One region of the Clostridium sp. CS1-1 genome, then DNA from elsewhere that is predicted to be linked to it. Evidence: predicted binding sites of a transcription regulator. Region 1 holds the regulator's gene; each other region holds the start of a gene.
What was found. The regulator NrdR, encoded in region 1, represses ribonucleotide reductase genes. The targets are predictions, from matches to a motif close to CACNANATNTNGTG.
Positions count from the first base shown of each region.

Region 1 (10,394 bases):
TACTGTAGCATTCATAATAAATCCTCCTTAAATTTTCTCATTTTGGTTTCTGACTTTTAAAGAGGATCTATCCAAAAGATTCGTCTTTTTTATGAAGCCTTCTTAAATCGATATAGAAGATCAGTTCGTAGTGCCTCATAAGGCTCTACCCCCTTTTCTTAGTGCTGTACTATAACAGCAGAATTTATATGTCTTAATTATATAATACCATATAATAGAAACAATAACAAATGAGCTTTACAAGGTTAAACTAAACTAAAATTCAATAGAGTTGTGAAAATTGTAATTAAGTCTATTTAGGTGTGTTTTCCTATAAATAGCTTATAGTTAGGCTCTTTTACGATTATCTCTAAAATATTTTCCATAATTATTAAAAATTCTATAGTAATTAATTTTTATTTATGCTAAAATAACCTTGAATTAGGGGGGAGTGATAGTGATCTTTTTAAAGGAAATAATCCATGATACCTCTCGTATTTTAACTTATATAGTATACATTATAACCATATATTATTTATGTATATCTTTTTTTGGTATATGGAGGAGAAAAGATAAGGAAGAGGTTGAACCAAAGAAAAGTTTTGCATTAATTGTTGCCGCACATAATGAAGAAGTTGTTATTGGAGACATTATAGAGAGTTTAAAAAGGCTTGATTACCCTAAACATCTTTATGATATTTTTGTAATTGCAGATAACTGTACAGACAAAACTGCATTGAAAGCTAAACAAAAAGGTGCAATAGTTTATGAAAGAATGAATAAAGACAAAAGAGGAAAAGGCTATGCACTAGAATGGATGTTTGATAAAATCTTTAACATGGATAAAAAGTATGATGCTGTTGCAATATTTGATGCAGATAATCTTGCACATAAGGCTTTCCTACGAGAAATGAATAAAAAGCTTTGTGAAGGATACAAGGTGGTACAGGGGTATTTAGATAGTAAAAATCCAGAAGATACTTGGATTACTGGAAGCTACTCAATATCATTTTGGACTAATAACAGAATATTTCAATTAGCTAGAAGTAATGTGGGCTTATCAAGCCAGTTAGGTGGAACTGGTTTTTGTATTGATACAGAAATACTTAAAAAACTTGGCTGGGGAGCTACATGTTTGACGGAGGATTTAGAATTCACCTGCAAGCTTGTATTACATGGATATAAGGTAGGATGGGCACATGATGCTATAATATACGATGAAAAGCCTCTTACACTTGCTCAATCTTGGTGGCAAAGAAAAAGATGGATGCAAGGGTTTGCGGATGTGGCAAGTAGATACTTTTTAAGATTAATGAAAAGAGCAATAAGTAAGTTTAGTTTTGTAGCTTTAGATTGCGCACTATATAGTGTTCAGCCTATAGTTGCAATTTTGATAGGTATTTCTGCTATAACCGGTTTGATTCAGTATATTATGAAAGCATTTAATTTAATATCTAATTTTAATACCTTTATATATTCTATTAATTTTGATTTATTTACAATAGCAGTTGGAATCTTTGGTATACTACAGTTTGTATACACACCTTTTATACTCATTTTAGAAAAAAAACTTAATTTTAAAATATTCTGGTATTATATAATATATCCTATCTATGCTATTACATGGTTTCCAATCTCTGTTCAGGGAATCATGGATAGAAATAATAAGGAATGGAGTCATACAGTACACACCAGAAGTGTAAAAATTAATGATTTGGAAAAAGCTAACTAGAATGTATCAAGGGAAAGACTTCCAGTCTTTCCCTTTTGTTATATCTAGTAAACAAAAAGTTAGATTATTTAACTATATTTGAGATTTTATTAAAATATGATAAAATATAAGAGGAAAATTAGAATTTTTGTTGAATATATACTTTGATGGTTCTCTTACAGGGGGGGAAAAACTTCATGAATGAATATGTAATTGGGATAGACGTTGGATCATCGAAGATATGTGCTGCTGCCGGAAAGGTAGACAAGTACGGTAGAATGCAAATAATGGGAATTACATCTGCAAATTGTAATGGTGTTAAAAAAGGAATTGTTGTTGATATAGATAGTACTTCTGAGTCTGTAAGACAATGTATTGACGGTCTTGAAAGAATGGTTGATATTAGAATTACGGAAGCGTACATATCTTTGCCAGGAGGTATAAGTGAACTTGTCTGGAACAAGGGTGTTGTAGCAGTAGCGTCAGAAGATAGAGAAATAAAAGAGAACGATGTTAAAAGAGTTTTAAAAGCATCTAAAATTATTACAATTCCATCTGATAAAGAAATTATAGGTGTAATACCTCAGCAGTACATAATAGACGGGTATGATAAAATAAAAGATCCTATTGGTATGAGTGGTTTAAGACTAGAAGTAGATGCTCAAATTATATTAGCGCAAAGTACTGTAGTAAATAATCTTTTTAAAAGTGTAGAAAAGACAGGAATTAAGGTTTTAGGTGTAGTTTTCCAACCTTTGGCTTTGTCAGAAGTAGCACTTAAGAAAGAAGAGATTGATCGAGGAGTTGTATTAGTAGATGTTGGCTCAGAGTCTATTAATATTTATACTTTTGAAGGAGGAAACTTAGTAAGCATTAGTACAATATCATTTGGTGGTAACACTATAACAAATGATATTGCAGTGTGTTTAAAGTTACCTTTTTCCGAGGCGGAAAAATTAAAAATTAAGTATGGTAGTGTTGGTGAAGATAAGAGTAATATTGATTTTAAAATAGAAGTCAATGCAGATTACAACAATAAAATATCTGTAGACTACTATATTCTTAAGCAAGTGATTGAGGCTAGAGTTGAGGAACTATTACATATAATAAGTGGAGAATTAAGAGCCAGTGAACATTTTGAAAAAATCTCTGGTATTGTAATAGTTGGAGGTGGACTATCTCTAATTAAAGGTATTGAGGACTTTAGTAAGGATATACTGCAGAAACCTGTGAGAATTGGTACCCCTGAGTATATTGGCGCGGCAAGTCCATTATATGCAGCTGCCGTTGGAGTAGTTAAGGATGCTGTAGATTCTATAAAAGATAAAAATTACATGACTAAAACTGAAAAAGAAACTGACAAAGTGCAGAAGGAATGGATTAAAGAAAAAACTAAGAATGAAGACAGAAGAGATAATAGTAGTGGATTCGTATCAAAAATAAAAGAATTTTTCACAGATTTTTTCTAATAGGGAGGTAAGTATTGTGCTAGATTTTGATGTTGATGTTCAACAATTTGCCAATATAAAAGTAATAGGCTGTGGTGGCGGTGGAAACAATGCTGTAAATAGAATGATTAGGGAAGGATTAAAGAATGTTGAATTTATATCTGTTAATACTGATAAGCAGGCTTTAATGCTTTCACAGGCATCACAGAAAATACAAATAGGTGATAAACTTACAAAGGGACTTGGAGCAGGTGCAAATCCTGAGATCGGAACTAAGGCAGCTGAAGAAAGCAAAGAAGAAATATCTCAGGCTATAAAAGGCGCTGATATGGTATTTATAACTGCTGGTATGGGCGGCGGAACAGGTACTGGGGCAGCACCAGTAATTGCTGAAATTGCAAAATCTATGGGCATCTTAACAGTTGGTGTTGTTACGAAACCATTTCCTTTTGAAGGAAGAAAGAGAATGCTTCATGCAGAGATGGGAATGAAAAATCTAAAGGAAAGAGTAGATACTTTAGTTACGATTCCAAATGAAAGGTTACTAACAGTAGTTGATAAAAAGACTACACTTATGGAATCTTTTAAATATGCAGATGATGTTTTAAGACAGGGTGTACAAGGTATATCTGACTTAATTACAATACCAGGTCTTGTAAATCTTGATTTTGCAGATGTTAGAACTATCATGATAGATAGGGGACTTGCACATATGGGTGTAGGTAGAGGTACAGGAGATAATAGAGCACAGGAGGCTGCCAAGCAAGCTATATCAAGCCCAATGCTTGAAACTTCAATAGTTGGAGCAACTGGAGTTTTATTAAACATAACTGGTGGACCTGACTTAGGTCTTCTAGAAATTAATGAGGCTGCTGAAATAGTTCAAGATGCTGCAGATCCAGATGCTAATATTATATTTGGTGCAGTAATCGATGAAAATATAAAAGACGAAATAAGAATTACAGTAATAGCTACAGGATTCGAATCCGAAAAAATGCATAGAAAACAACCTGAGCAGAATATAGCAAAGGTTGCTGCAGTTCCAAAGCAACAACAGACTGTAAGTTTTGCAAACACTAGGGATGAAGCAGCAGCTACAGTAGAACATCATAGCTATGATGAAAATAATCTTGAGATACCTGCATTCTTAAGAAGACAAAGAAAGTAATTTTTTATAAAAAACCCACGTGTAACACATTTAAGTTATACGTGGGTTTTTTTATATTTAGTTTAATTACCAGAAGCCTATTATTAACATCAGAATGATAAACAGATTTCTAAGATTTAGGGGGATTTTTAACTCCCTCTAAATCTTAGAAAACGTTATCCAGGGACGTAACCGCCATTTACCCCGACTTTGAGAAAAGCAGATATCCCAAATCTCCGATTTGGTGATAGTCGCTTTCACACTGTGTGTGGGGGTATTAGGGTGGGTAGTCAGCGGATAAATTCCATACTTAAATGGTAATAGCATATCAATTATATAAATTGCCATAATTTAGCAAATAAAAATATTTATTGTTTATAAAAAATGACAAAATTTTAAAAAAAATAAGTATATAATAAAAGTAAGAAATTGGAATAAAAGTATAATGGAGGTGAACATAATATTTGGTTATATATCTGGATGTTTTGCTGTTTGAAAATTTCATAGTTAACTTATTTCTTCTATATATAACAGCAAGAACACTGAGAGTCAAAGTAGAACTAAAATATATTTTACTTGCGGCAGCCATTGGAAGTATGTATGTAATAACTTTGCTTTATCCAGAGCTAAAAATTTTTACAGCAATCTGGTTTAAGATTATTGTAGCAATAACATTAGTATTAATTAGTTTTAGAAAAAGAAAGATTATGTTCAACTTAAAGGCATTAGCTATATTTGTTCTATATTCTATGCTTCTTGCAGGAGCATGTATGTTTTTTCAGTATAACGAAGAATACGATATGAGCAACTTTGCTTTTGTAAATTTTTCTTATAAAAAGCTTATGATTTCAATGATGATAATATTTATACTTATTGACAGATTAATAATTTATGTTAAAGACAGAAAAGATTTAAAGAGTTTAGTATATAACATAGATATTGTATTAAAGGATTCAGAGAAAAATATTAATGCATTTTTAGACACTGGTAATGAATTGAGAGAACCTGCTACAAATTTGCCTGTAGTTATAGTGGAAAAGTCAGTATTTAAAGATATAGACTTAGGGTTATATGACAAGTTTTATGTTCCTTATAGAGTGGTAAGTGGACAAGGTGGAAATCTACAAGGATTCAAACCTGAGTGCATAAGAATACATCAGAGAAATGGGGCTGAGAAAAGAGAAGTAATAGTTGTATTTTGTGAAGAAAGATTAAGTGATTATAATGACTATGAAGCTCTTTTATCAAGAGGGGTTATATAGTTACTTAGATTGCGGAATTGTAATGTAATTGGTAAACTAGCATGAATCAGAATAGATATTAGTAGGTTTTAATTATGAATGGTAATAAATCAATCGATTTGGAGGATGATTATGATAAAGTTAAAAATATTATTAAATAGAATACTAATCAAATTTAAGATTTTTGTTAAGAATGTGTACTACATAGGTGGAAATGATGTGCTCCCTCCACCACTTAGTAAAAAAGAAGAGGATGATCTAGTATCTAAGCTTGTAACCGGGGAAGAGGGGGTAAGGTCTACTTTAATAGAAAGAAACCTTAGACTTGTAGTTTATATTGCAAGAAAGTTTGAGAATACTGGAGTGAATGTAGAGGATTTAGTTTCTGTGGGAACCATAGGTCTAATCAAAGCTGTAAATACCTTTGATCCTGAGAAAAAAATAAAACTTGCTACATATGCATCTAGGTGCATTGAAAATGAAATACTTATGTATTTGAGAAGGAATAGCAAAGTAAAGGCAGAGATATCATTTTATGAACCATTAAATATTGATTGGGATGGAAATGAGCTGCTTTTATCGGATATTTTGGGTACGGAAAACGATGTTGTGTATAATTTAATAGAAGATGAAGTAGATAAACAACTTTTAATGGTAGCCATGAAAAAACTTAGTGAACGAGAAAAAGAAATAGTTAACTTAAGATTTGGATTAGGTGGAAAAGCAGAAAAGACACAAAAAGAAGTAGCTGATATGCTTGGTATATCACAATCTTATATTTCTAGATTGGAAAAAAGAATAATAAAGAGATTGAAAAAGGAAATAAATAAAATGTTATAAGGTTGTCTTTAGTATAAAATACGGCTTCTTAGGAAATAATTAAAATGCGATATAATCTAAAGGGGCTGATGACTTCATGATAATTAATAAGGTGGAAATTTGTGGAGTTAATACGGCTAAGTTACCCGTTTTAAAAGAAAATGAGATGAGAGCATTATTAATGCAAATGAGAGATGGAGATAACTCATCTAGAGAAAAGTTTATAAAAGGTAACTTAAGACTCGTATTAAGTGTAATTCAGAGATTCAATAACAGAGGAGAAAATGTTGATGATTTATTTCAAGTTGGTTGCATAGGATTAATTAAAGCTATAGATAACTTTGATTTAAACCAAAATGTAAAGTTTTCTACCTATGCTGTTCCTATGATTATAGGAGAAATAAGAAGATACCTTAGGGATAACAACTCCATAAGAGTAAGTAGATCTTTGAGAGATATTGCCTATAGAGCTCTGCAAGTTAGAGATAAACTTATAGGTGAAAATAATAAGGAGCCTACTATATCCCAAATTGCTAAAGAGTTAAAAGTGCCAAGAGAGGAAGTAGTTTTTGCTTTAGATGCCATTCAGGACCCAGTATCTCTATTTGAGCCAATTTATCACGATGGCGGAGATGCAATTTATGTTATGGATCAAATAAGTGATAATAAAAATTTAGATGACAGTTGGCTTGAGAATATAGCTATAAAAGAAGCCATGAAAAAATTAAATGATAGGGAAAAGCTTATACTTAATTTGCGATTTTTTGATGGTAGAACACAAATGGAGGTAGCAGATGAAATAGGTATATCCCAAGCACAGGTTTCTAGATTAGAAAAAACTGCTTTAAGACATATGAGAAAGTATGTATAAATTTGGTAATTATTGTACTTATTATAATTAGTTTTAATTTAAACTGAGAATATGCTAGTATCGGAACGCTAGCATATCCTCAGTTTTTATTTTTGTAATTTTTTATAATTATTATTCATATTATTAATTAAGTGTACTATGTTTGTTAAATATATGATATCTAAAACTTGGAGGGATAAAAATGGATGAGGAAAAGGCTTTATATTCTCTAGGAAATTTAAGATCTATGGAAATTATAGATATAAATACAGGAACAAAATTAGGATTTATTAAAGATTTAAAAATAGATTGTGATGACTATAAAATTATTTCTATAATATTACCATCACATAAGATGTCTTGGTTTGGCAAGACTGATGATATTGAGATCCCATGGGAGAACGTAAAGAAGGTAGGTGTTGATGTTGTACTTGTAGATGGAGGAGAGTACATACTTAAAGAGTAGAGAAGTTTGTAAATTAGATAAGGTTTTTGTTTGCTAATATATTCTGTATTATTAACTGTTTTTAATGACTGTAACGCTCATATGTACAAAATTTTTAAACGATTGTATAGAAATTTCTGAGGAAATGTGTATAATATTTATGAAGACACTACTTCTAAAGTGGTGATTATTGGAGACAATGTTTAATAACAAAATGATAATAAAGTTTAAAGGACGTGAATAGAAGTGAAGTGCCCTTACTGTGGCTATGTAGAAAGCAAGGTAGTTGATTCAAGATCTACTGAAGACGATATGTCAATTAGAAGAAGAAGAGAATGTTTGAAATGTACTAAAAGGTACACTACATATGAAAAAGTTGAAAATGTACCTATATTAGTTATAAAGAAAAACATGAATAGAGAGTATTTTGATAGAACCAAAATAATAAATGGATTAATTAAAGCTTGCCAAAAAAGACCGGTATCAAGGAGGCAAATTGAAAATATAGCAGATAACGTAGAAAAAAAGATTAATAATAACATGATGACAGAGGTTCAGTCAGAATCTATTGGTGAAATGATAATGGAGAATCTAAAGGATCTAGATGAAGTATCATATGTTAGGTTCGCATCTGTTTATAGGCAATTTAAAGATATAAATACCTTTATGGAAGAAATTAAAAGTTTACTGGGAAATAAGTAGATTTAATCTATATTTGAAACTAAATAATTACTATAAGATTTTAAATAAAATGTCTATAACTTATATAAAAGAATAAGTTATAGACATTTTATCTTTATATGTAATGAACCTTATTAATTCTTAGTTGTTTTTTATCGAATAAATACTTCGCCATATTATAGACAAAATTTAGTTTATGTTAAAGTTAAGTTATGAGTTTTTAACTAATATTTAACATAAGTTAAATGTTGGTTAAAAGCTTGAGTGTTCAATACTATGTAAAAAATATAATGGTATAATGTTGATTAGAAAATATTGAAAATTAATATTTAAAAATGTAAATGTTAATTTAATATATATGATTCTAAAACTAAGTAAGCTTAATTAGTTTAAATAATATTTTGGATATATTAACTATTAAACTAAGGTTTTTAATGGTATAAAAGTTAATTAAGATACTCCGTACTCTATTTATTTGTAAAATACATGAAAATTTGTAATATTATTATCTTTAGGAGGAGTAAAAGTGAAAAAAATTTTAAACATAAACTTAAGCTGTACGAAAAAGTTGTTACATATACCTAATTATATTGCCAGTAAAATTAAAAGAGATAATTTACAGTATTGGAAAATAAATAATTTAAGTTTCATGAATAGTGTAGGAACAAAGATAACCCTTCAAATTGCACTTTTACTTATTGTTGTATGTGGCACATTAGGATTTGTTTCTTATCGAAGTTCTTCGAATGCCTTAGAAAATACTATTGATTCTTCACTCCAATCAAGAGCTATTGAATCAGGGAAATTAATAAACTCCATTTTAGAGCAAGATATTAAGGCTATGACAGAAATTGCGGCAAGACCTGAAATACAGTCCATGAACATTCAAACTCAAATACCTGTATTAATATCTCAAAGTAAAAGCTTACAATACATAAGTTTAAATATATTAGAGACTAATGGTATGATGCATTTTCCGGATAATTCTAAATCCCAGATAGACCTTTCAAGTGAATCAAATGATATAAAATATCTAAAGAAAGCCATATCAGGAATACCAGCTATATCGGATCCTGTAACGAACATCGATGGGGAACAAATTATAGCCATAGCAGTACCCATAAAGAATAATGAAGAGAGTGTTATAGGGGTTTTGCAATCTAATATGTCTATGAGAAAACTAAATGAAATAGTTCAGAGAACCAAGGTTGGAGATAGTGGATATTGCTTTATAATCAATAAAGAGGGCGTAAAGGTTGTTCATAAGGATTTGAAATTAGTTTTAAATAAGGATAGCACTCTTAAAACTGTAAAGAAAGATTCATCACTTAAAGAATTAGCAGAATTAGAAAATAAAATGATAAAAGGTGAGAGTGGTTCAGGTTACTATATAAAAAATGGTGAACAAAGATTTATGGCTTATGCACCAATACCTAATATGGAGTGGTCACTAGCAGTAACTATACCTAAAAGTGAAATATTATATGCAGCAGATAAACTTAAATATCAATCTATTATAATTACAATTATATTTATCTTAGTTGGAATAGTGGTAGGGGTGCTAATATCTAAATCTATAAAAGAGCCTTTACTTAAAATGAAAAAATATGCTGAGGAGCTTTCACATTGTAACTTGTCTCATAGAATTGAAATTAGAAGAAAAGATGAATTTGGACAGACTGGTAGCGCTTTAAATACTGCTATAGATAGTGTGGAAAAAATTATATGCTGTGTAAAAGAAGAAAGTAGCAACACTCTTAACTCTACTAATGATATTAATAATTTATTTGCAAAAGTACATAGGGGAGTAAAAAGGATATCAGAAACATCAGAAGAAATTTCAGCTACTATGCAGGAAGCTTCAGCATCAGTACAAGAAGGGACTTTAAAAGCCTTAGAGGTTAAAGAGGAAATAGATACTACAGTAGAAGAAGCTAAACAGGGGTTAGAGCTAGCAAACGATATAAAAGATAAAGCGGCTTTGATAAAAATAGAAACTGAAGAGTCAAGAATAAGGGTAAAAGAAGCATATTTAATGTCTAGAAGTAAGGTAAACAAGGCTTTACAGGATGC
Region 1 covers NZ_CM148680.1:3,689,311-3,699,704, reverse strand. The annotation lists gene AC0N0V_RS17400 (hypothetical protein) at 1-15, opposite strand, end outside; gene AC0N0V_RS17395 (glycosyltransferase family 2 protein) at 437-1,711, shown strand; gene ftsA (cell division protein FtsA) at 1,888-3,159, shown strand; gene ftsZ (cell division protein FtsZ) at 3,176-4,306, shown strand; gene spoIIGA (sigma-E processing peptidase SpoIIGA) at 4,750-5,547, shown strand; gene sigE (RNA polymerase sporulation sigma factor SigE) at 5,659-6,366, shown strand; gene sigG (RNA polymerase sporulation sigma factor SigG) at 6,443-7,216, shown strand; gene AC0N0V_RS17365 (YlmC/YmxH family sporulation protein) at 7,398-7,661, shown strand; gene nrdR (transcriptional regulator NrdR) at 7,887-8,342, shown strand; gene AC0N0V_RS17355 (methyl-accepting chemotaxis protein) at 8,848-10,394, shown strand, end outside.

Region 2 (10,394 bases), 1.9 Mb from region 1:
CCATCTAAAATCTTTTCGTAACTAAATCCATTTTCAGTTACAGTTTCTTTTTCAACCACATAATTTAAAATATCCTCAATCTGTTCTTTAGAGTAACCAAGCCTCTTTAAAGCCATAGTGATAACAGGATTTATCATTGTCATAAATCCGCCACCGGAAAGTTTTTTATAAACAATATGACTGAAGAATGGTTCTATAGATGTAGCGCCGCAATCCATTGCGAAAGATATAGTTCCTGTTGGAGCAATAACGGAAACTTGAGAGTTTCTATATCCAAATTCTCCACCAGACTGAAGAGCCTTAATCCAACATTCTTTTAGGGAATCACTTATATATTCTAACCCCTCTTTGTTTAAGTTATCATGATTTACCTTTAGAGGTTCATAATTCAAGCCTTCAAACTTAGAATCGAAGTTATCTTCTCCTAATTCATTTAAGAGACTTAAGTTAACCCCAGAAGTTCTAGCATGATTTCTTATAACTCTCATCATATAAGGCTTATTTATTTCAAACTTTTCAAAAGAACCAACCTCTTTAGCCATTAATGAGGATACATAGTAAGAATAACCTGTAAGAGTACCAATTAAAGCAGCTGCTAAAGTTCTAGCTTCTTCTGAATCATAAGGATAACCCATAACCATAAATAGCGAAGCTATATTTGCAACTCCAAGTCCTGTTGCTCTAAACATGTATGTTTTTCTTGCAATATCTTCAGTAGGAAACTGACCCCAGTGTATTGAGGCTTCTAATATTAACTGGGTTAAACCTATAACGTGTAGGTATCCATCTATATCAAATTTATTATCATTAAAGTTATAAAATTTATATATATTAATAGAAGCTAAGTTACAAGAAGAGTCATCTAAAAATGCGTACTCTCCACAAGGATTTGTTGAATTAATTCTATTATAGTCTGCATTGTAAACTCCATCTTCACCTGCAGGACATGTGTGCCAAGCATTAAAGGTATCATCAAACTGCGGTGCTGGGTCAGCACAATTCCAAGCAGAGGAATTGAAAGCTTCCCATATATCAGAAACCTTAGCTGTTTTAGTTAACTTTGAATCAACTCTACCTTTTAGTTCTATTATATCATCATGATTCTTACTTAAGTTTTCTACTTTTTTCATAAAAAGATCTGATAATCTTATTGAGTTATTGCTATTTTGTCCTGAAACAGTTTCATAAGCTTCTCCATCAATATCCATGTCATAACCCATTTTTCCTAGAGCTCTTACCTTATTTTCTTCTTTAGCTTTCCAAGTTATAAAATCCATAATTTCAGGATGATCTACATCAAGACATACCATTTTTGCAGCTCTTCTCGTAGTACCACCAGACTTTATAGCACCAGCATTCCTATCCAAACCTTTTAAGAAGCTCATTAGACCAGAGGATACTCCACCACCAGAAAGCTTTTCTCCCTTTGCTCTTATGCGAGAGAAGTTAGTACCAGTACCGGAGCCACCCTTAAATAGCTTAGTTTCTGTTATGTATTGCTCTGATATTGAGTGAGATCCTAGAAGTTTATCTTCTATTGATAATATGAAACAAGCAGAAGCTTGAGTTCTTGAATAATTATCGTAACTTTCAACTATTTTACCTTGCTTTTCATCAAAGTAAAAATGCCCTTGCTTTGCTCCTTTTATACCATATGATTGAGAAAGACCTGTGTTAAACCACTGAGGAGAATTAGGTGCATACATTTGATTTAATAAAGTATAAACAGCTTCATCATAAAAAATAGAAGCTTCTTCCTCAGTTTTAATAATTCTTTCATCCTTAAGAGATTCGCACCAAAAGTTAACCATTCTATCTGCAACAGCTCTCATACTACTTTCATAACCAGTTCCACTCGGAACACCAGCTTTTCTAAAATATTTTGAAGCTATAATGTCACAAGCATTTTGTGAATAATGTTCTGGAAACTCTAAATCCTTCATATCAACTAATACTTTATCTGTTTTATGGTCTTTTAAAAACACATCAACCTTTTTCCACTTAAATAAATCAAAAACAGTTTTATTACTGTCTGTTTCCAAATCTTTTGTATAATACCTTTTAAATAAATTTTTTATAGAATCCAATATAAGTCTACCTCCTTGTATGTAAGTAATAGAAATAAACACTATATATAGTAGTGCTGTTAATTGTTACCCACTATATATAGGGTCTTTTTTATTATAAAGCACATTCAACATAAATTCAATGAGAACTATTTGCCTAAATTTTATTTTATCCAAATTTAACAGAAAACCTATCACCTAATACAAAGTTAAAGTATAGAATAATACTAGTAATCAATATTAGGTGGTTAAGATATGCCAATATTTAAGTTAGGTTCTAGAGGAACTGAGGTAATGAAGATACAGGCAACCTTAAAAAAAGTAGGATATAATCCGGGTATAATTGACGGCGTGTTTGGAAGCCAAACTGAAGAAGCTGTTAGACAATTTCAAAGAAACAATGGATTAACGGTTGATGGAATTGTAGGTGCTAATAGTTATAGAATTTTAGAGAGATTTATGCTAGGTTATGATGCTTATATTATAAAACCAGGTGATACCTTATATTCCATAGCTAGAAACTATTATACGCAGCCTTATAAAATTATAGTTGCAAACCCCGGTATTGAGCCTTTTGATCTGATTCCAGGAAGGAGTATTATAGTACCATATGGAGTTGATGTAGTGGATACAAATATAAACTATACTTATGACATTTTAAGAAGAGATTTAGAAGGTTTGAAGGCAAGGTATCCGTTTTTAACTATTGGCAATGCAGGGAAAAGCGTTCTTGGAAGAAATCTTTATTATGTAAAGCTTGGTACAGGACCAAATCAGGTTTTCTATAATGGTTCTCATCACGCACTAGAGTGGATTACAACTCCACTGCTTATGAAATTTATAGAGAATTTTGCTAAAGCATACACAGAAGGGCGAAGTATAAGAGGTTATAATATAGGTGATATATGGAGTAGAAGCAGTATATATATAATGCCTATGGTAAATCCCGATGGAATTGATTTAGTTCTCAATGGTTTAAAGAGAGATAACCCATATTATAATGATTTAATAAAATGGAATAAGGGTAGCACAGATTTTTCAAGAAACTGGGAAGCTAATAATAGAGGAGTCGACTTAAACCATAATTACAATGCAGGTTGGGAGCTTTCAAAGCAAGCGGAAGCCAGTTACGGTGTATTTGGACCAGGGCCAACAAGGTATTCTGGACCTTCGCCTGAATCAGAGCCTGAAACTAAAGCAGTGATTAACTTCACTAGAAGTCACAATTTTAGATTAGTACTTGCTTACCATAGTCAAGGAGAAGTTATTTACTGGCAATATGATGGAATAACTCCTCCAGAGTCTGAAAAAATAGGTAACTTATTCTCTCGAGTAAGTGGATATGTTTTATCACAGACTTCTGGAATAACATCTTATTCAGGATACAAGGATTGGTTTATTCAAGAATATAGAAGACCGGGATATACTATAGAGGTAGGCAGAGGAACAAATCCTCTTCCAATAAGCCAATTTAATAAGATATACAATGATAATGAAGAATTATTACTGCTAGCCTCTGTAATTTAGAACTTATCTATATTAAAGATTATTATAGGTGATGGGTTTTAAAGAGTTGTTTATTTAGAGTGATTAGATCATTAAAGATACTAAAAGAATAAAAAGCATATAAAGAGCTAGATAGAGTAAAATCTCAATCTAGCTCTTTACTATGTAAAATAAGCTTCAGAATATAGATTATGTATAATTATTCAGGGTGCCTTCAAAGAATACATGACATACTGACTACTAATATTATGACAGACACTTAGTTTTCTGTAGAAAGAAGCCCTAATATAGTAGATTTGTTATGAATAACTAATTCTTTGTGTCTATTAGAAGAAATCTCTCCAATAGATAAAGCGCCTTCCACAGAATACTTTAATTTATTTTGGATATTTGCAAGTTCTTCTTCAAAAAGGTTTTCCAAGAACATAGCACGAGAAATACAATTAAATAATAAAGGAGTATATTTTTCAGGTGCATTTGAGGCACATTTTGTGGCTATGTCTAGGGAGGAGCTTAGTAAAGAGTTTACATCACCTTTAAGTATATAAAGCTCTCTATCTTGGGGGATATCTGCTACGCAGACTATTTCATTATTTTCATTTAAAGAGATTGGATCCCTCACTACTAAATCAGTTTGTCCATTTTTAACAATACCAAAAGGATGATCTTTTGCATAAACAAAAAAATCTGATTTATAAAGTGTGATTTTTTCTTCATCTTCAATTACGTCTCTATAAACATCGAAGGCATTATAGCTATCAAGCTTAGATAGTATATTGTTTTTGGACTCGGTTATATAGAATGGTCCCTCAAGTTTATTCCAACCATGGCTTACTGCAAGTTTAACCGGTGATTTAATAATACATACGTATGAAACATCTTTAAATATACCATCCTTGGTAAATATACAAGGCCTTTGGATTAGATCATAGTACCCTGCACCACCGCCAATATAACTCACGTTATTTCCAAGTTTATTGTAAATTGTATCTGTTAAGTCTTTCATTTTACTTGATAAACCATCAACTAAAACCAGTGCAGTACAATTTTGCATAGTTTCAGGATTAAGTTTGAATCTCATTAAGAAAGGAAGAACAATGGATGAGTATAGAGGTTCATATTTTTGAACAATAAAACCCTCTTTCAAACTTTGGTTACCTACAAGAAGTCTTGAGTATATGCCACCAAAGAATTTTATGTCACCTTTATTTAGATAAGATATTAGTTCCTCAACATCTGATGAAGAATTTTCTGCAGTTAGTATCATTAATTCTTCATTGTCTTTTACATTTAGATCTTTAACATAAATCTTTAATTCGTTTAATGATTTTAAGTACAACTATGACCCCTCCAACACTTAACTTTTTAAGTCTATAAAATTAGCTTAAAGTATTAACTTAGTAATTATACCAATTATACTAAAGAGTTATCATAATTGATATATTATTTTGTAGAATAAAGGTTAAATTTAGCATAGTTTAGTTATAATTAAGACTAATTTTTATAAATAGTATAAGGCTTTTGCTAAAACTACCTTTATAAATAGTAGTAACTGTGGTAATAATAGTATATAATAAGGGACGGTAATTACTTATCGTAGTTAAATAGAAGGAGTGATAGATTCAATGATAAACATAGGAGAATTTAATATTCTAAAGGTAGTTAGAAATGCTGATTTCGGATATTATTTAGATGCTGGTACAGGAAGAACTGGGGATGATATACTCTTACCTAATAAAAGTGCATTAGACAGAGAACTATCTATTGGAGAAGAAGTTAAAGCTTTTATATATAGAGATTCAAAGGATAGAATAATAGCAACTTTAAAAGAACCTTTAGCAGAAGTTGGAGATGTGGCATACCTTAAAGTGGTTGAAAAGAGTAGGGTTGGTGTTTTTGTTAACTTTGGATTAGAAAGAGACGTGCTCATACCTTTTAAGGAGCAGCAATACGATTTAGAAGTTAACAATAGTTATTTATTCTACATATACTTAGATAAAACGGGGAGAATTGCTGGAACGACAAACATAGATAGATATTTAGATAATTTAGACCTTGAAGAGGAAGATGGAACTGAGAAAGAAAAGTACAGGATAGGAGATGAAGTTACTGGCATAGTATATGGTTTTCAAACTAATGGAAGTGCTATGATTGCTGTTGATAAGACCTATAGAGGAGTAATATTGCAGAACGAATACTTTTCTGATCTTAAAGAAGGAAATGAGTTAAACCTCACAATAAAAAAGATATATGAGGACGGAAAATTAGGGCTTACTCCAAGAAAGAGACCTGTAGATGAAAGATTGGCTCTTCAAGAAGAAATATTGGATTATTTAAAGAAAAATGGTGGTTTTATGCCTTTTAATGATAAGAGTTCTCCTGAAGATATAAAGAAAGTTTTTCATCAGAGCAAAAATTACTTCAAAAATGCATTAGGTGGATTAATGAAAAGAGGGCTTATCGTTCAGGATGAAGAGGGAACGAGATTAAAGTAATACTTGGCATAAGTTTACAAGGATATAAAGTTAGATAATAGAAAAAATAAATGTAATATACTTTCTGGAGGTGAGTCCATGAGAAAGAAGGTTGTTATATTTATTTTTTTTATAATAATATTTATTGAAGGGACTGCTTTTGCAGGATACAGTAGATATGAGGTTCACTTCATTGACACAGGTCAAAGTGATTGTATTTTAATAAAAAGTATTAGTAAGAATTATTTAATAGATACAGGAGCGCCATACTATACAAATAGTATTTTAGAATATCTAAGTTCAAATGGGGTAAATAATATAGAAGCGATTATCATTACACATTATCACGACGATCACTATGGTGGACTTCTCAGGATTGCTGAAAGTAAAAAGGTTAATACAGTGTTTATACCTACTCATTATAGCGAAATAAGATATGATTTATTTAAAACCTTAATGGAAAAAGGTATAAATGTAAAATATATAAATAAAGGATGGGTACTTAAACAAGGTAAGATTAAGTTAGAAGCTATAGCTCCTACTAGGGAAGATAGAAAAATAGAAAATAATAATTCAATAGTTCTACAAGGAAAGATAGATGGAATAAAGTATTTATTTGCAGCAGACTGTGAAAAACAAGAGGAAAAAGATATAATTAATGGTGGAGAGCTTGAACAGTGTGATATTCTAAAAATACCACATCATTCATTAAATACTAGCAGTACAGACGAGTTTTTAGAATCAGTGAAGCCTCAGGTTGCAATAGTCACTTGCAATGGAGTGGAAACTCCAGATGATAAAATAATAAAAAGGATAAGTAAAAAAGTAGAAGTACTCTTGAGAACAGATATTCATGGGAATATAATAGTTAAGAATGGATTTACTGTAGGAACAAAAAATAGAACCGTCGTGAAAATTAATGGAAAATAAGCTATAAATAATACAGAAAAGGTGTAACATTTTAGAAACTAGTATCTAAAATGCTACACCTTTTCTATATAAAAGCCAGACCTATTAACGATTTCTACCTCTAAGAAATACCTTAACAATTTCATTAAGAATTAAAGGAACAAGAGATAGTAGTATTACAAAAATCCAGTCGTTCAAGGTTAAGCGATAAACTTTAAACACTTCTGCAAGTGCTGGCACTGTTATAACTATATTTTGAAGCACTATTCCAAATACAATTGCACCAAGTAGCTTAGTATTTGTAAAAAGCCCTAATTGGAATATGGACTTTTTGGAGTGTCTCATATTAAGAGAGAAGAATAGTTGAGATACACTTAGTACTACAAAAGCCATAGTTTGAGCGTGCATTAGGGAGTTTGGATAAATTATAGTTCCAATGTGGAAAGCGCCCAAAGTTAAAAGTCCTATCAATAGACCATTTAGAATTAAAAATATACCAGAGCCACCAGCGAATAATCCTTCTTTAGGGTCACGAGGCTTTTGGTTCATTACATCAGGGTCACCAGGGTCGACGCCTAGAGCTAGTGCCGGCAAACTATCTGTTATTAGGTTAACCCAAAGTAAGTGTATTGGTCTTAAAGGAGCAGGCCAACCTAAGAGTATGCCGATAAATAGGGCAATAATTTCTCCTATATTACAGGATAATAAGAAAATTATGGACTTTTTAATGTTGTTATATATATTTCTGCCTTCTTTAATTGCTGCCACTATTGTTGAAAAGTTATCATCGGTTAAAATCATGTCTGATGCACCCTTAGCGACATCAGTCCCGGTGATTCCCATTGCCACACCAATGTCTGCAATTTTTAAAGAAGGAGCATCATTTACTCCATCACCAGTCATAGATACTATATTTCCTTTTTGTTTTAATGCTTTAACTATTTTAACTTTGTGCTCAGGAGATACTCTTGCAAAAACTCTCAGGTTTTCAATTCTACTTAAGAGTTCACCATCAGGCATTTTGTCAAGTTCTGCACCAAATATAGCTTGAGATTCATTGTCTGCTATTCCAAGTTCTTTAGCTATTGCAAAGGCAGTATTTTTATGATCACCTGTAATCATTACTGTTCTTATACCAGATTTTTTACACTCTGCTATAGAATCTTTAACATTTTCGCGAGGAGGGTCAATCATCCCCACAAGTCCTATGAAAGTCAAGTCTTTTTCTAAAGAGTCAATTTCAATATGTGGAGAGTTTAATGTCTTGTAAGCGCCTGCAAGTACTCTTAAAGCGTCATTTGACATTGAGTTTGAAGCTTTCATTATATTAGATTTCAATTCATCTGTTAAAGGTACTACTTTGCCATCGATATAAATATTTGTGCATAGTTTAATTAGGTTATCTACGGCTCCTTTGGTCATTACATAAAATTCATTATTATATTTATTTACAGTAGTCATAAGTTTTCTGTCAGAGTCAAAAGGTAGTTCATTTATCCTAGGGTGTAACTCAGACATATTATTTCTAAAAATGTTAAATTTTCCACCGGCTTCTAAAAGAGCAATTTCCGTTGGATCACCTGTTTTGGAAGTCTCAGAGTAAGTGGCATCGTTACATAGTACCATATTTTCTAGAAGAAGCTTGTGCACTGGATTATCTGACTTTAAGCTAGAAATTATATCTAGGCTATTGTCTGCGTAAAACTTAGTAACTGTCATTTTGTTTTGAGTCAAAGTACCAGTTTTATCGGAACAGATTATGTTTACAGCACCTAAGGTTTCTACTGCTGGAAGCTTTCTTACTATAGCATTTTCTTTTATCATTCTCTGAACGCCCATGGCAAGCACTATGGTAACTATAGCTGGAAGACCTTCTGGAATTGCAGCTACAGCTAAGCTTATGGCAGTTAAGAACATTTCAAATATATCCCTTTTTTGAAATAGAGCCACTAGAAACATAAGAGCACATATACCGAGTGCAATTATACCTAGTATTTTTCCGAGTTCAGCAAGTCTTTTTTGCAGTGGAGTTAGTTCTCTCTCTCCTGTATCTAGCATTTTTGCAATTTTACCTATTTGAGTATCCATACCAGTGCCAACTGCTATACCTACGCCTCTTCCATAAGTAGAAAGGGTAGATGCAAAAGCCATATTAATTTGGTCTCCAAGTGCAGTATCTTCTCCACTTAAAACTACATTTGCATCCTTATCTACAGGTACAGACTCACCAGTAAGGGCAGATTCTTCGATCTTTAAATTAGCAGTCTCTATAAGCCTTAGGTCACAAGGGATGTATCTTCCTGCATCAATTATTATTATGTCTCCTGGAACTAATTCTTCAGAATCAATTTCTTTAAGTTCACCATCTCTTCTAACAACAGCTTTAGGAGTAGAAAGTTTTTTTAGAGCATCAAGAGCTTTTTCTGCTTTGGATTCTTGAACTACACCTATAACTGCATTAATAATTATTACTAGCGCTATAATTATTGAGTCACTTATTTCTCCTAGAATACCAGAAACTACTGCAGCCGCTATAAGTATATAAATGAGTGGATCATTTAATTGTTCGATTATAAGCATGAAGAGGGATTTTTGCTTTTTTTCTGTTAACTTATTAAGCCCATACTTTTCAGTTCTTATTTTTACCTCTTCAGAAGTTAATCCATTCATAGGATCTGAACTTAGCTCTTGTATAACTTCTTGGACATTTTTTCTAAACCACATAACATCACCTCATTTATATTATTTGTATATATGTTTAAGATTATCAAAAAAAGACCTTTGCCCTATAAAAATAGAACAAAGGTCTTGCAATCTCTTTAAGAGAGAAAACTATCCGGGCATTAAGCCGGGATGACGAATAGTTTAAAGCTTATAGCTTTTGCTACTCCCCTTTACATTAATTGTATCACATGATAAAATAATCCACAATACAAAATTATTTATAATGCATAAAACAGTATAGATAAACTTATTTGACTTTGCTTATTAAATTATAAAAATTAGAAGTGTCATTTATTTTGTACATTATCAATTTCACTCTATCTATAAAATACTACTCCAATAACACCTGAAATAACTATTGTTAAAATAGGATGTACCTTTTTAGATAAAAGTATGCCTAATATAAAAACTCCGATAATAATGCTCTTTACATCATGATAAGATTCTTTTGCAAGAGACAAAAAAGCAGATATTATAAGTCCAATAAGTGCAGGACGCATTCCGAGTAATACTGCCTTCATAGCCTTGGATTCTTTAAATTTCATTATATAATGAGTGGCTATGGAGACAAGTATAAAAGAGAAAGTTACTACGCCAGTAGTACCAGCAACACTTCCTAAAAATCCTGATACCTTATATCCAACAAAAGTAGCAGAATTTATAGCTATAGGTCCAGGAGTCATTTGAGAAATACCTATTATATCTATGAATTCTT
Region 2 covers NZ_CM148680.1:509,424-519,817, forward strand. The annotation lists gene AC0N0V_RS02235 (vitamin B12-dependent ribonucleotide reductase) at 1-2,087, opposite strand, end outside; gene AC0N0V_RS02240 (M14 family zinc carboxypeptidase) at 2,322-3,593, shown strand; gene AC0N0V_RS02245 (FIST signal transduction protein) at 3,832-4,911, opposite strand; gene AC0N0V_RS02250 (CvfB family protein) at 5,198-6,067, shown strand; gene AC0N0V_RS02255 (ComEC/Rec2 family competence protein) at 6,146-6,976, shown strand; gene AC0N0V_RS02260 (calcium-translocating P-type ATPase, SERCA-type) at 7,061-9,679, opposite strand; gene AC0N0V_RS02265 (chromate transporter) at 9,997-10,394, opposite strand, start outside.
Region 2: a site for NrdR is predicted at 2,127-2,140, ahead of AC0N0V_RS02235 (vitamin B12-dependent ribonucleotide reductase). Genes of this name have one in related genera too.

Region 3 (10,394 bases), 1.4 Mb from region 1:
TAATTCTTCACCTTTAAACTTTCTTAAAACTTCATATTCTCCATCAAGTTTTGATAAAAGCCCTTCGGCTAAAATTAAATGTTCTTCTTTATTTAACACTTCTACATAATCAAAATTCTTATTTATAGTTAATGCTATATTGCTTGGTAGAGTCCAAGGTGTAGTCGTCCATGCAAGCATATACTTATCTTGATTCTTCAACTTAAATTTAACATACACAGATGCTTCTTTTACATCTTTGTATCCTTGTGACACCTCATGTGATGATAACGCTGTTCCACATCTTGGGCAGTACGGCACAATTTTATGACCTTTATATAATAAGTCTTTATCCCATATTTGTTTTAAAGCCCACCAAACGGATTCTATATAATTATTATGATAAGTTACATAAGGATTATCCATATCAACCCAGAATCCTATTCTATTTGACATCTCTTCCCACTGACTAACATATGTGAATACGCTATCCTTACATTTGTGAATAAACTTTTCCACACCATAACTTTCAATTTGAGGTTTTCCCGAAATACCAAGTGTCTTTTCAACCTCTAGTTCAACTGGAAGACCATGTGTATCCCAGCCTGCTTTTCTAAGAACTCTATATCCTTTCATAACCTTATATCTTGGAATTAAGTCCTTCATAACTCTTGTAAGTACATGACCTATATGAGGTTTTCCATTTGCAGTTGGTGGTCCATCATAGAAAGTAAAGTATTCCCCATCTTTATTTAGATCAAAGTTTTTCTTGATAACATCTCTCTCTCTCCAAAGCCCTATTACATCTTTCTCCATTTGGACAAAGCTTCTGGAATTGTCAATCTTTTTGTACATAATCTTAGCCCCTTTCCTTTGTTATTGTAAATTTTTTACCACTTTCCATATTTTATACTTATTTTTTATAATTTACAAATAAAAAAACCTCATCCAAATAGGACGAAGCTAAATTCGTTATACCACCTATGGTAAAATACTTTCAAGTACAAGCATACTCTATTCTTTAACGCAGAATTACGAAGAAACTTACTAAATATATACTTATTCAGTTTCCCAACTCCCAGGTGATTTTCTTTAAACTCCTCCTGTGGATTTTCACCATTCTCCACTCTCTGTAAGTAACTAAGTTTAAATACTTTTCCTGCTCAACATTTTTAAATCTAAAAAATTTTACACATCATTATAATTTCTTTTTATTATAGTATAACCACCTTTTATTGTCAATTTTTTTTATAAATATTTTTTAATCACATTATTTTTACTTAAAATAACTTATAATAAAAAACAGATGGGAAAATCCCACCTGAATTTAGGTTTCAAATTATTCGCTTAGAGATTGCAATATAGCCCTTGCTATTGCTTGTGCATATTTATTTTGATACTCATCACTATTTAGCTTCTGTTCTTCACCTGGGTTACTTAAAAAACCTAGCTCTGTCAGAACCGTAGTAACACTACTATTATTCACGAGATATAGCCAGCTTCCATCCTTTAATCCCCTATCAAAAGATCCTAATTCACTTACAATACTATTTTGTATAGCTCTTGCTAGCTTTTCACCATCTGTATTTCCTGGGTTATAAAGGGTCTCTGTACCATAGGCACTTTCGCTACTAAATGAGTTATTATGTATAGAAACAAAGTATCTTGCATTTGCATTATTTGCAGTATCGCATCTTCTTTGTAAACTTTCTACAACACTCATTGGCGTCGAAGAACGTTCATCTGTAGTTCTGGTATAGATTACTTTTACACCATTCTCCTCAAGTATCTTACCTGTCTTTAATGCCACCTTAAGAGTTACATCATCTTCTTGAACACCAGTTACTCCCGTTGCTCCCGTATCTCTACCTATACCGTGCCCAGGATCTAATACTATAACCTTACTGTTTGTTTGATCTGGAGGTACTGGATCAGATTCAGAAACTACCCTCAGCGTTAAGTATGTAGCTTTACTATATCCTGCTACAGTTCCTTTGTAAGAGTACGTTCCTATTTCAGCTGTATTAACCGTCTTATCATCCCAAATTACATTAACCTTTTTAGAACTTCCATCGCTCATAACTGCTGATACACTTAGTGGAAGAGTATAAGCTTTTCCTTGTACTACACTATCAGATGACTCTTTTATAGAACTTATAGTAATATTCTTACTTTTATCTACTAAGCTTAAAGATTTAAGTATTCCATTAGCAATAGCAGATGCACTTTTATTTTGAAAGTCTTCAGTTCCTAAAACAACACTTTCCTCTGGATTTGTAATAAACCCCAATTGCACTAATGCGGCACTTGCTGTAGTTCCTCTTAGTATTTCGTGTTGTGCAAGGCCTACCTTTACTCCTCTATTTACACGCCCTGTTCTTGTTGTAAGTTCTTCTTGAATTGATTGAGCAAATCCTTTTCCAACAACGTCAGGTTCAGCATAATATGTTTCTATTCCATTCGCCGATGAGTTTTCAGGATAGCTATTTACGTGTATACTTACAAAAAAATCAGATTTAGCATTATTAGCTATATCAAAACGCGCCTTTAAATCATTATCTTTATTCCAAGATACACTGTCACTATTTCTTGTATATATTACACTTACTCCGTTATCTTGAAGAATTTTCCCTACCTTTAACGCTACTGATAGGTCTACATCTTTCTCCTTTACACCTGTTTGTCCAATATTTCCAGTATCACTTCCACCATGACCTGGATCAATAGTTACTACATAACCTTTATCAACTATTGGATTAGACTTAATTTTAAACTGCATATTAACTGATTTAAGTAACTTACCACCTTCTAGTGACTTTATTCCATCTTTTATCAATAAGTTATATGTTTTTCCATAATCATATTGATTTTTAGGTGATACTATAACTGACTTATTGTCATTCCCAATACTTACGTTAACTTCTATTTGTTGATTATTTTCGTCAGTTACTATAAACATAGAACTATTCACTGTATTTTTGTCTAATTCTTTATTAAATTTTATAGTCCATACTTTACCTGCGTCAATATCTGCCTTTACCCCTATATCATCATAAGAAGCTGCTTGTACAAAATTGATTTTACTGCTAAAAACTAAAACAAACAAAAAACTAAGTATTATAAAAATACAGTTTTTCTTATTTGTCACACAATCACCTCCAAATTTTTTATATTAAGTAATTTACATAATAACACATCAAAAACTTTATTATACTTAATATATTTATATGAAAATTATCCACCATATACTATTATAATATAAATTATCTAAATTTTACACTGAAAAGTAGATGTATTTTGACATTAATATCGCATATGCTACTAATTTTATTGATAATCTTCTGATTTTACTACTTTGGGATATTTCTTGTAATATTCTAAGCAAGTTTTAGATAGAAAAACAAGAATTTTTTAGACTTAATGGATTACATATTTATTTTAATATAATCTATTAAGGTTATAATATATATGTATACTGTTATTTAAGCAAGTGATAAATCAAAAGAAAGAGGTGCTTTTTTGTGGAGATAACTTGGCTTGGTCATTCATCTTTTTTAATTAAAGATTCCAAGGGGAGAAGAATTTTAATGGATCCCTTCGATGAAAGCGTTGGATATGATACATTTAAAGGAGATATAGATTTAGTTACAATCAGCCACCATCATCCTGATCATGACTATTTAGAAAATGTTAAATATGAGCATGTAGTAGATAAAGTAGGCTTTTTTTATCTTTGCGACATACCTGTTACAGCTGTTCCTTCTTACCACGATAAAGTACAAGGAGCAAAGCGTGGCGAAAACACAATTTTTATTTTGACAGTAGATGGCTATAAAATATGTCATTTAGGTGATCTAGGTTATATTCTATCAAAAGATGATATTGAAAAAATAGGAACTGTGGATGTGTTACTTATTCCTATAGGCGGCAACTTTACATTAGATGGTAAAGAAGCTTCTGAAGTAGCTAAATTAATTAATAGCCACATAGTAATACCTATGCATTACAAAACCCCTATGTTATCTTTTGAACTAGAGGGCCTAGAAAACTTTCTAGCTTATATGAAAAATGGTGAAAGAGTTGGAAGTAGCACTTTAACTATAGAAGGCCAACTTGAAGGCACAAATAAGGTTATGATTTTAAATTATAAATAAGGATTCCTTCTAAAAATTCACTTTAAGATAACTAGTTCAATATTCTTAATATATATTTATAATTTAGTTAAAGTTAAAAACGCTATCAATGTCATTTATTAGGAGCAGTGATATTGATAGCATTTTCTTATAATTGTTATTTATACAATGGATACTTTTAATATGTTTTGGATAATAAATAAACTTAATATTAAAGTAGACTAATATCATATTTTATATATCTAAATTTATTGTGTGTCTAGCTTTCAAACTTTTCTTTACATCTATAATTCTTTGGTTTGTCGATCCCTTAAACTTAAGGTTTTCGACGTATTTATCTTCTTCAAATTTTCCATCTACTAAAACATCTATATAATGTAACAGGTTGTCCCATCCCTTGTGTTTATTTATATTACTTAAAATATACTCAAAGGTATATCCTGTATAGCACCATATGTTTAAATTTAATTCTTTTACTTTTCGAGCCATATATGCAAATTCTTCTGCTTGTTCAAAAGGGTCTCCACCTGAAAATGTTACTCCTTTTATCATTGGATTAACTTTTATATCTTCTACAAGCTCATCTATATCCTTTATCTCTCCTCCATTAAAATCATGAGTACTAGGATTAAAACAACCATCGCAGTTATGCTTACATCCTTGTGCAAAGAATACCCTCCTAAGTCCTGGCCCATTGACTAGGCTTTCATAAGCTATTCCTGATAATCTAACCTCATTTTTCATGCTAAACTTCCCCCTGTGAAATATTTACATTAGCCTCATAAAAACTCTATCTGGCATAAAACAAATTATAACTTATAAATTAAAAGACAGAGTTTATTCTCTGCCCTTTAACTTATGTTATATTAAAATTTTAATTAGTGACTGTATAAACCTGATTATTATTTCCATGTGAAATTCTGTCTTTTCTCTCTGCAACTTTTCCAGCTCCAAATCTTTCATCTAGTGAAAGATATCCTGTTACTCTTGAAACTCCTTGTATATTAATACCTCCGCAGCTTGGGCAACTCTCTTCGCCATGAAGATAAGTTCCACAATCCTTACAATATCTTATATGAAAATTAATACCTATATAGCTTATATTAGTGTTATTATACGCATAGTTCAGTATGTCCATAATCACTTCTGCAGAAGGATAATCATCTATCTCTATATAACTTATATGTCCAGCATTGCATAACTTGTGGTATGGTGCTTCTATGTCTATTTTATCCTTTATTGATATTGGATATCCCACTGGTATATGATATGAATTTGTATAGTAATCTTTATCAGTTACTCCAGGTACATCGCCAAATATCTTTTTATCTTGTAGTATAAATTTACCGCTAAGTCCTTCTGCCGGTGTTGCATAGCAACTCCAATTTAAATGAGTTTCCTCCGTTAGCCTATCAGTATATCTCCTAATATGTGAAACTATTTTTATTCCTAATTCCCTAGACTCATCACTTTCTGCATGATGTTTTCCTAATAAAGATACTAATGTTTCTGCAAGTCCAATAAATCCAATTGACCATGTTCCTTGCTTTAATATAGGTTCTATAGAATCATTTTGCGATAAATTTTCTGAACCTTTCATTAGCCCTTGTCCAGCTACAAAAGGTAAGTCTTTTAATCTTAATCTTTTAAGAACTTCATATCTATGCATTAAAGATTCTTTAGCTAACTCAAGTTTACTATCCAATAATTTCAAAAACTTATTTATGTCTTTTTTTGCCATGAGTCCTAATCTAGGTAAATTTATAGTAGTTGGAGCTATATTCCCTCTACCTTTTGTTCCTGGTTCTCCATTTATATTAGAGCAAACATATGTTCTGCACCCCATAGTAGCAGGTAATACCCCTTGGTCATAATAGTACTTATTAAAATCTGCATCCAGATTCATGAATGTAGGATTCATTCTTTTGGCAGCTACCTTACAAGCTAGCTTAAATAGGTAGTAATATGGATCTTCTGGATTTGCATTTACACCCTTTTTAACTCTAAATATTATATTTGGAAATATCGGCTGTTCGTTGTTTCCTAATCCTTTTTCGTATTCCTTTAAAAATATTTCGCAAACTAAAGCAGCATCTTTTGACTCTGGTATTCCTATGTTAATTGAGGAGAATGGAACCTGACTACCAGCTCTTGAATGCATAGTGTTAAGGTTATACACTATGCCCTGCATAGATTGTTCTATTATTCTCTTAAGCTTTTTTTCTACTATAAAACTAATCTTATCTTCTTTAATCTCTAATTCTTTTAATTCCTCTATTATCTCTTGTCTAGTAGGATCTACAAATACTCCCATGTCATTATCAAAGTCGGGGTGAGATTGTCCACCAAACATATCATTTTGTGTAGATTGTAACAATATACATGAAAGTTCTGCTGCCGACTCTATTCTTCTAGGTGTTCTTATAGTTCCATATCCTGTATTGAACCCTCTCTCTAATATCTCTCTCGTTGGTATATGTAAACAATTTGTAGTTAAATTGTAACTATCTAAGTCATGATAATACACATCACCATTTTCATGTGCCCTAGAAAGATATTTTGGCATAATAGAAAGATTGTGCCACTTATTGGATTCACTTGCTATTCTTAGTAATTTAGAACTGAAGTTGTTTCCAACATTTGCGTTATCCCTATCCGTTTCTACCCCTATCTTTTCAATTGCTTTCATTAGGTCTGACTTTATCTCTCTTATCTTTGTTCTTTCTCCTCTATAATTGGAATAAGCCATTCCTATTTCCTTATAACTGTTTTCTAGTAGAGCTTGTTCAACTATATTTTGTATATCTTCCACATTAATTTCCGAAACATTTATATCTTCAATTTTTCTCATTACTTTTTGTGTTAAGTCTATAAATTCACTTTCCCTTAACTCATATCCAATCTCTTCAGAAGAGCCCTTTATAGCATTCGTTATCTTTATAGAATCAAATTCTACCTTTCTGCCATCCCTCTTCACAACATGTAGCATACTACATACCTCCAAACTACTATATATTGTGCTAAACACCATGATATTATACTATGCTAAAAATTTTTAAGCAATTTTTAAATAAGGGCTAAGAATATATTACCACCGACTGCTTTTGACTATCTTCATATTATCTTATTTTTTACTATAGTACGTCATTTGATATTTGAGAAAAAATTCATGAATAATTGCTGAATAATAAAACACACTATTATAGAGGTGATATACAATGATTGGAAAAATAATTGATATAAACTTAATGGATGCCTGTGTAAATTTTAACGATGGGAGAACAGTAAATATTGGAGTTTATCAACTTCCAGTTGGAGTCAAAGTAGGCGATAAAGTAAATATCCAAACAGGATCTATGAGAATGATTAATCACAGTTATATGGGATTATTTTAAATAATTTTATTAAGATAATTACTTAACATATTTAATCAAAAACAATATGTTACACTTTACTGTAAATTAAAAAACTAAGAAAGCTAAATTAGCCTTCTTAGTTTTCTTTTAGTCTACTGTGATAGCATCTACAGGACAACTTTCTTCTGCTTCCTTCGCTGAGTCTACCGCATCGCCAGGAACTTCATCAACAACTACTCCTGCTTTTCCGTCATCTTCCATCTCAAACACTTCAGGGCATATTGATGGACATAATCCACATGATATACATGTATCCTTATCAACTACTGCTTTCATTTTAACTCCTCCTATAATATCAAATTTAACATTTCCATATCTATTATTGTCTAAAATACACTTATTTATTATAGAATAATGAACTTAATATTAGGATTTCTAAAAATTAAGTATTATATATTTACATTAAACATTAAAAATAATTAACTGATTTTACTCTTAAATCTATCAAGTAAATCATCATACTCACCAGATTCAACTATGTAATTTTCTACTTTACCATTTTCCATACTTTCTACTAAATCAGGATTTATTGGCATCTCGGCAAGTAAAGGCAATCCTAAGTACTCAGCTTGTTCTTCTGCCGATTTCTTGCTAAAAATTCTTATTTTTTCCCCACACTTACCACAATTAACGTAAGACATATTTTCTACTAATCCTATTATATTAACATTCATCTTTTGAGCCATAATAACCACTTTTTTAACTATCATAGACACCATATCTTGAGGTGTTGATACTATCACCATACCCTCAAGCGAAATTTCCTGCATTATAGTTAACGCTATGTCTCCTGTTCCTGGTGGCATATCTATTAAAAGATAATCTAGTTCCCCCCACTCAGTGTCAGTATACATTTGCTTTAATGCCCCTGTAATTACTGGCCCTCTCCAAATTACTGGTTGTTCTTCCTCTTCAGTAAGTAAATTTAAAGAAATTACTTTTATACCTGAAGGGGTTTCTACTGGAACGAACTTTACATCTTGTGTATCCATAACTTGATTTATATCTGCCCTCTGATTATTTACACCGAAAAATCTTGGCATAGATGGGCCTGTAATATCTCCATCTAAAACTCCAACACTATAACCAGATTTTCTTAACTGAGTAGCTAATATACCTGTAACAGTTGACTTTCCAACGCCACCTTTACCACTTATAATTCCAATTATATGCTTTATTTTCCCATACTTAGGCATTGTCTTTGAGCAACTTTCACTATTACTATTGCATTTTCCTTTGCTTGAACAACTATCGCAATTTCCCATTAGTATATTCCTCCTTTGGTATAAGTTTTCATCATATGCTAAAATTATGTAAGCATACAATGTATCTGTTATCATCATTATACCACTATGATAAATATTTCAAAAGCAACAAAAATTTAGAATCCCTCCGGTTTTTCCTCTGACACTTTTATAATCCATCTACCATTTTCATATTTATCAAATATATAATATTTTCTTTCACTTTTTTCATTTTTATCCCAAAAGGTAACTATAGCTTTGTATAGAGTAGATTTATAGCCTTGTGTTTTTACAGTAGCCCAAACATCATAATTTTCTTTATTCTTATCTGCAACTTTTACATTTTTAAATTTACTATTTAAATTCCCCTTAAAGTCCTCTAGATCTGTTGATAATATAAATTTTCCTGATTCAACATCATCTCTTAAGTTTACACCTAAAGACTTATTTTTATCCCTATCTTTTAGATATTGTTCTAAAGTCTCTGTTATTGAACTATAGTATACCTCCTTAAAATCTTTTGGTTTTCTTATGGTCCAAAAACTTTTTATTATATCATTATCTATTCTTTTAGATACAATATATATTTTTTCATCGCTATAGAGATTTCCCGAATCCTTTCTATCTAGCCCAGCTATATAACTAAATTTATGAACTTTATTTCCTTCAACCATTTCAAATATATAATCAGGCTCTAATGGAGACTTTTGAGTTGCTGTCTTTGCTTGAGAAAGAATGTCATATAATTCACTAATAGCATTCTTATCTGTGACTATAAACCTAAAACCTTGATCTCTAGTGCTTTGTATTACTATCTTTTCTATTTTCCCTTGTTTTATATATTCAAAATCAGTATTTTTGAGGCCACTTTTCACCTTCAGCTCATCAATCTTACTACAACCTGATGAAATAAAACAGGCTACTAAAACTATAATTAAAAACCAACTTCCTTTATTTCTTAAACCCTTAGATTTACCTTGCAATTAATACTACCTCCTGTATTCCTCGTGTAATATCACAAAACCTTTTGGTAATATTATAGCATATTTAAAATAAAAAAACTCTTGGTGATAATTAATCACAAAGAGCATTAGAAGGCATTCCTTGTTTTTCCTATTCCTCATAATTTAAGGTTTGAACAATAGTTTTAAAAACAGTTGGCATATTTTCTTTAAAATTCTCCTCTCTCATGAAAAAAGAAAATCTAAAGAACTTATCTTTATCTATTATAAAATATTCGTATCCCTTATAATAAATATTAGATCTGTTTGCCATGGTATAACTCACTAAGTATCCATTTCTATTATTTATGCTAATTGGAGTAATGCTATAATCCTTATATTTATTTTGCTCACTTGATATCTTTTTACTATCTTCAAGAAATGTTTTTAGATCTTTTTTTAAATTCCAAACCTCTATAAATCCATAAGTTTTAGAGTCTTTGTCCCTAAAATCATTATGATAGAGTATCTCTTGTCCAGAAAATTTTTGCTCTGTTGTAATCCACTCTGATGGAAGCTTATACCTTAACTTATTATTTAGGGCCTCATATTCCACTAAAGAATTTATGTTATTCTGCATAAGAGCAGTAAACTTAAGTCTTGCATCAAAATGCTTTTCAA
Region 3 covers NZ_CM148680.1:48,360-58,753, reverse strand. The annotation lists gene ileS (isoleucine--tRNA ligase) at 1-834, opposite strand, end outside; T-box leader at 930-1,155, opposite strand; gene AC0N0V_RS00285 (N-acetylmuramoyl-L-alanine amidase) at 1,319-3,127, opposite strand; gene AC0N0V_RS00280 (MBL fold metallo-hydrolase) at 3,501-4,133, shown strand; gene nrdG (anaerobic ribonucleoside-triphosphate reductase activating protein) at 4,347-4,856, opposite strand; gene nrdD (anaerobic ribonucleoside-triphosphate reductase) at 4,987-7,101, opposite strand; gene AC0N0V_RS00265 (hypothetical protein) at 7,331-7,507, shown strand; gene AC0N0V_RS00260 (ferredoxin) at 7,616-7,804, opposite strand; gene AC0N0V_RS00255 (Mrp/NBP35 family ATP-binding protein) at 7,948-8,793, opposite strand; gene AC0N0V_RS00250 (YhfM domain-containing protein) at 8,910-9,755, opposite strand; gene AC0N0V_RS00245 (hypothetical protein) at 9,886-10,394, opposite strand, start outside.
Region 3: a site for NrdR is predicted at 7,119-7,132, ahead of nrdD (anaerobic ribonucleoside-triphosphate reductase). Genes of this name have one in related genera too.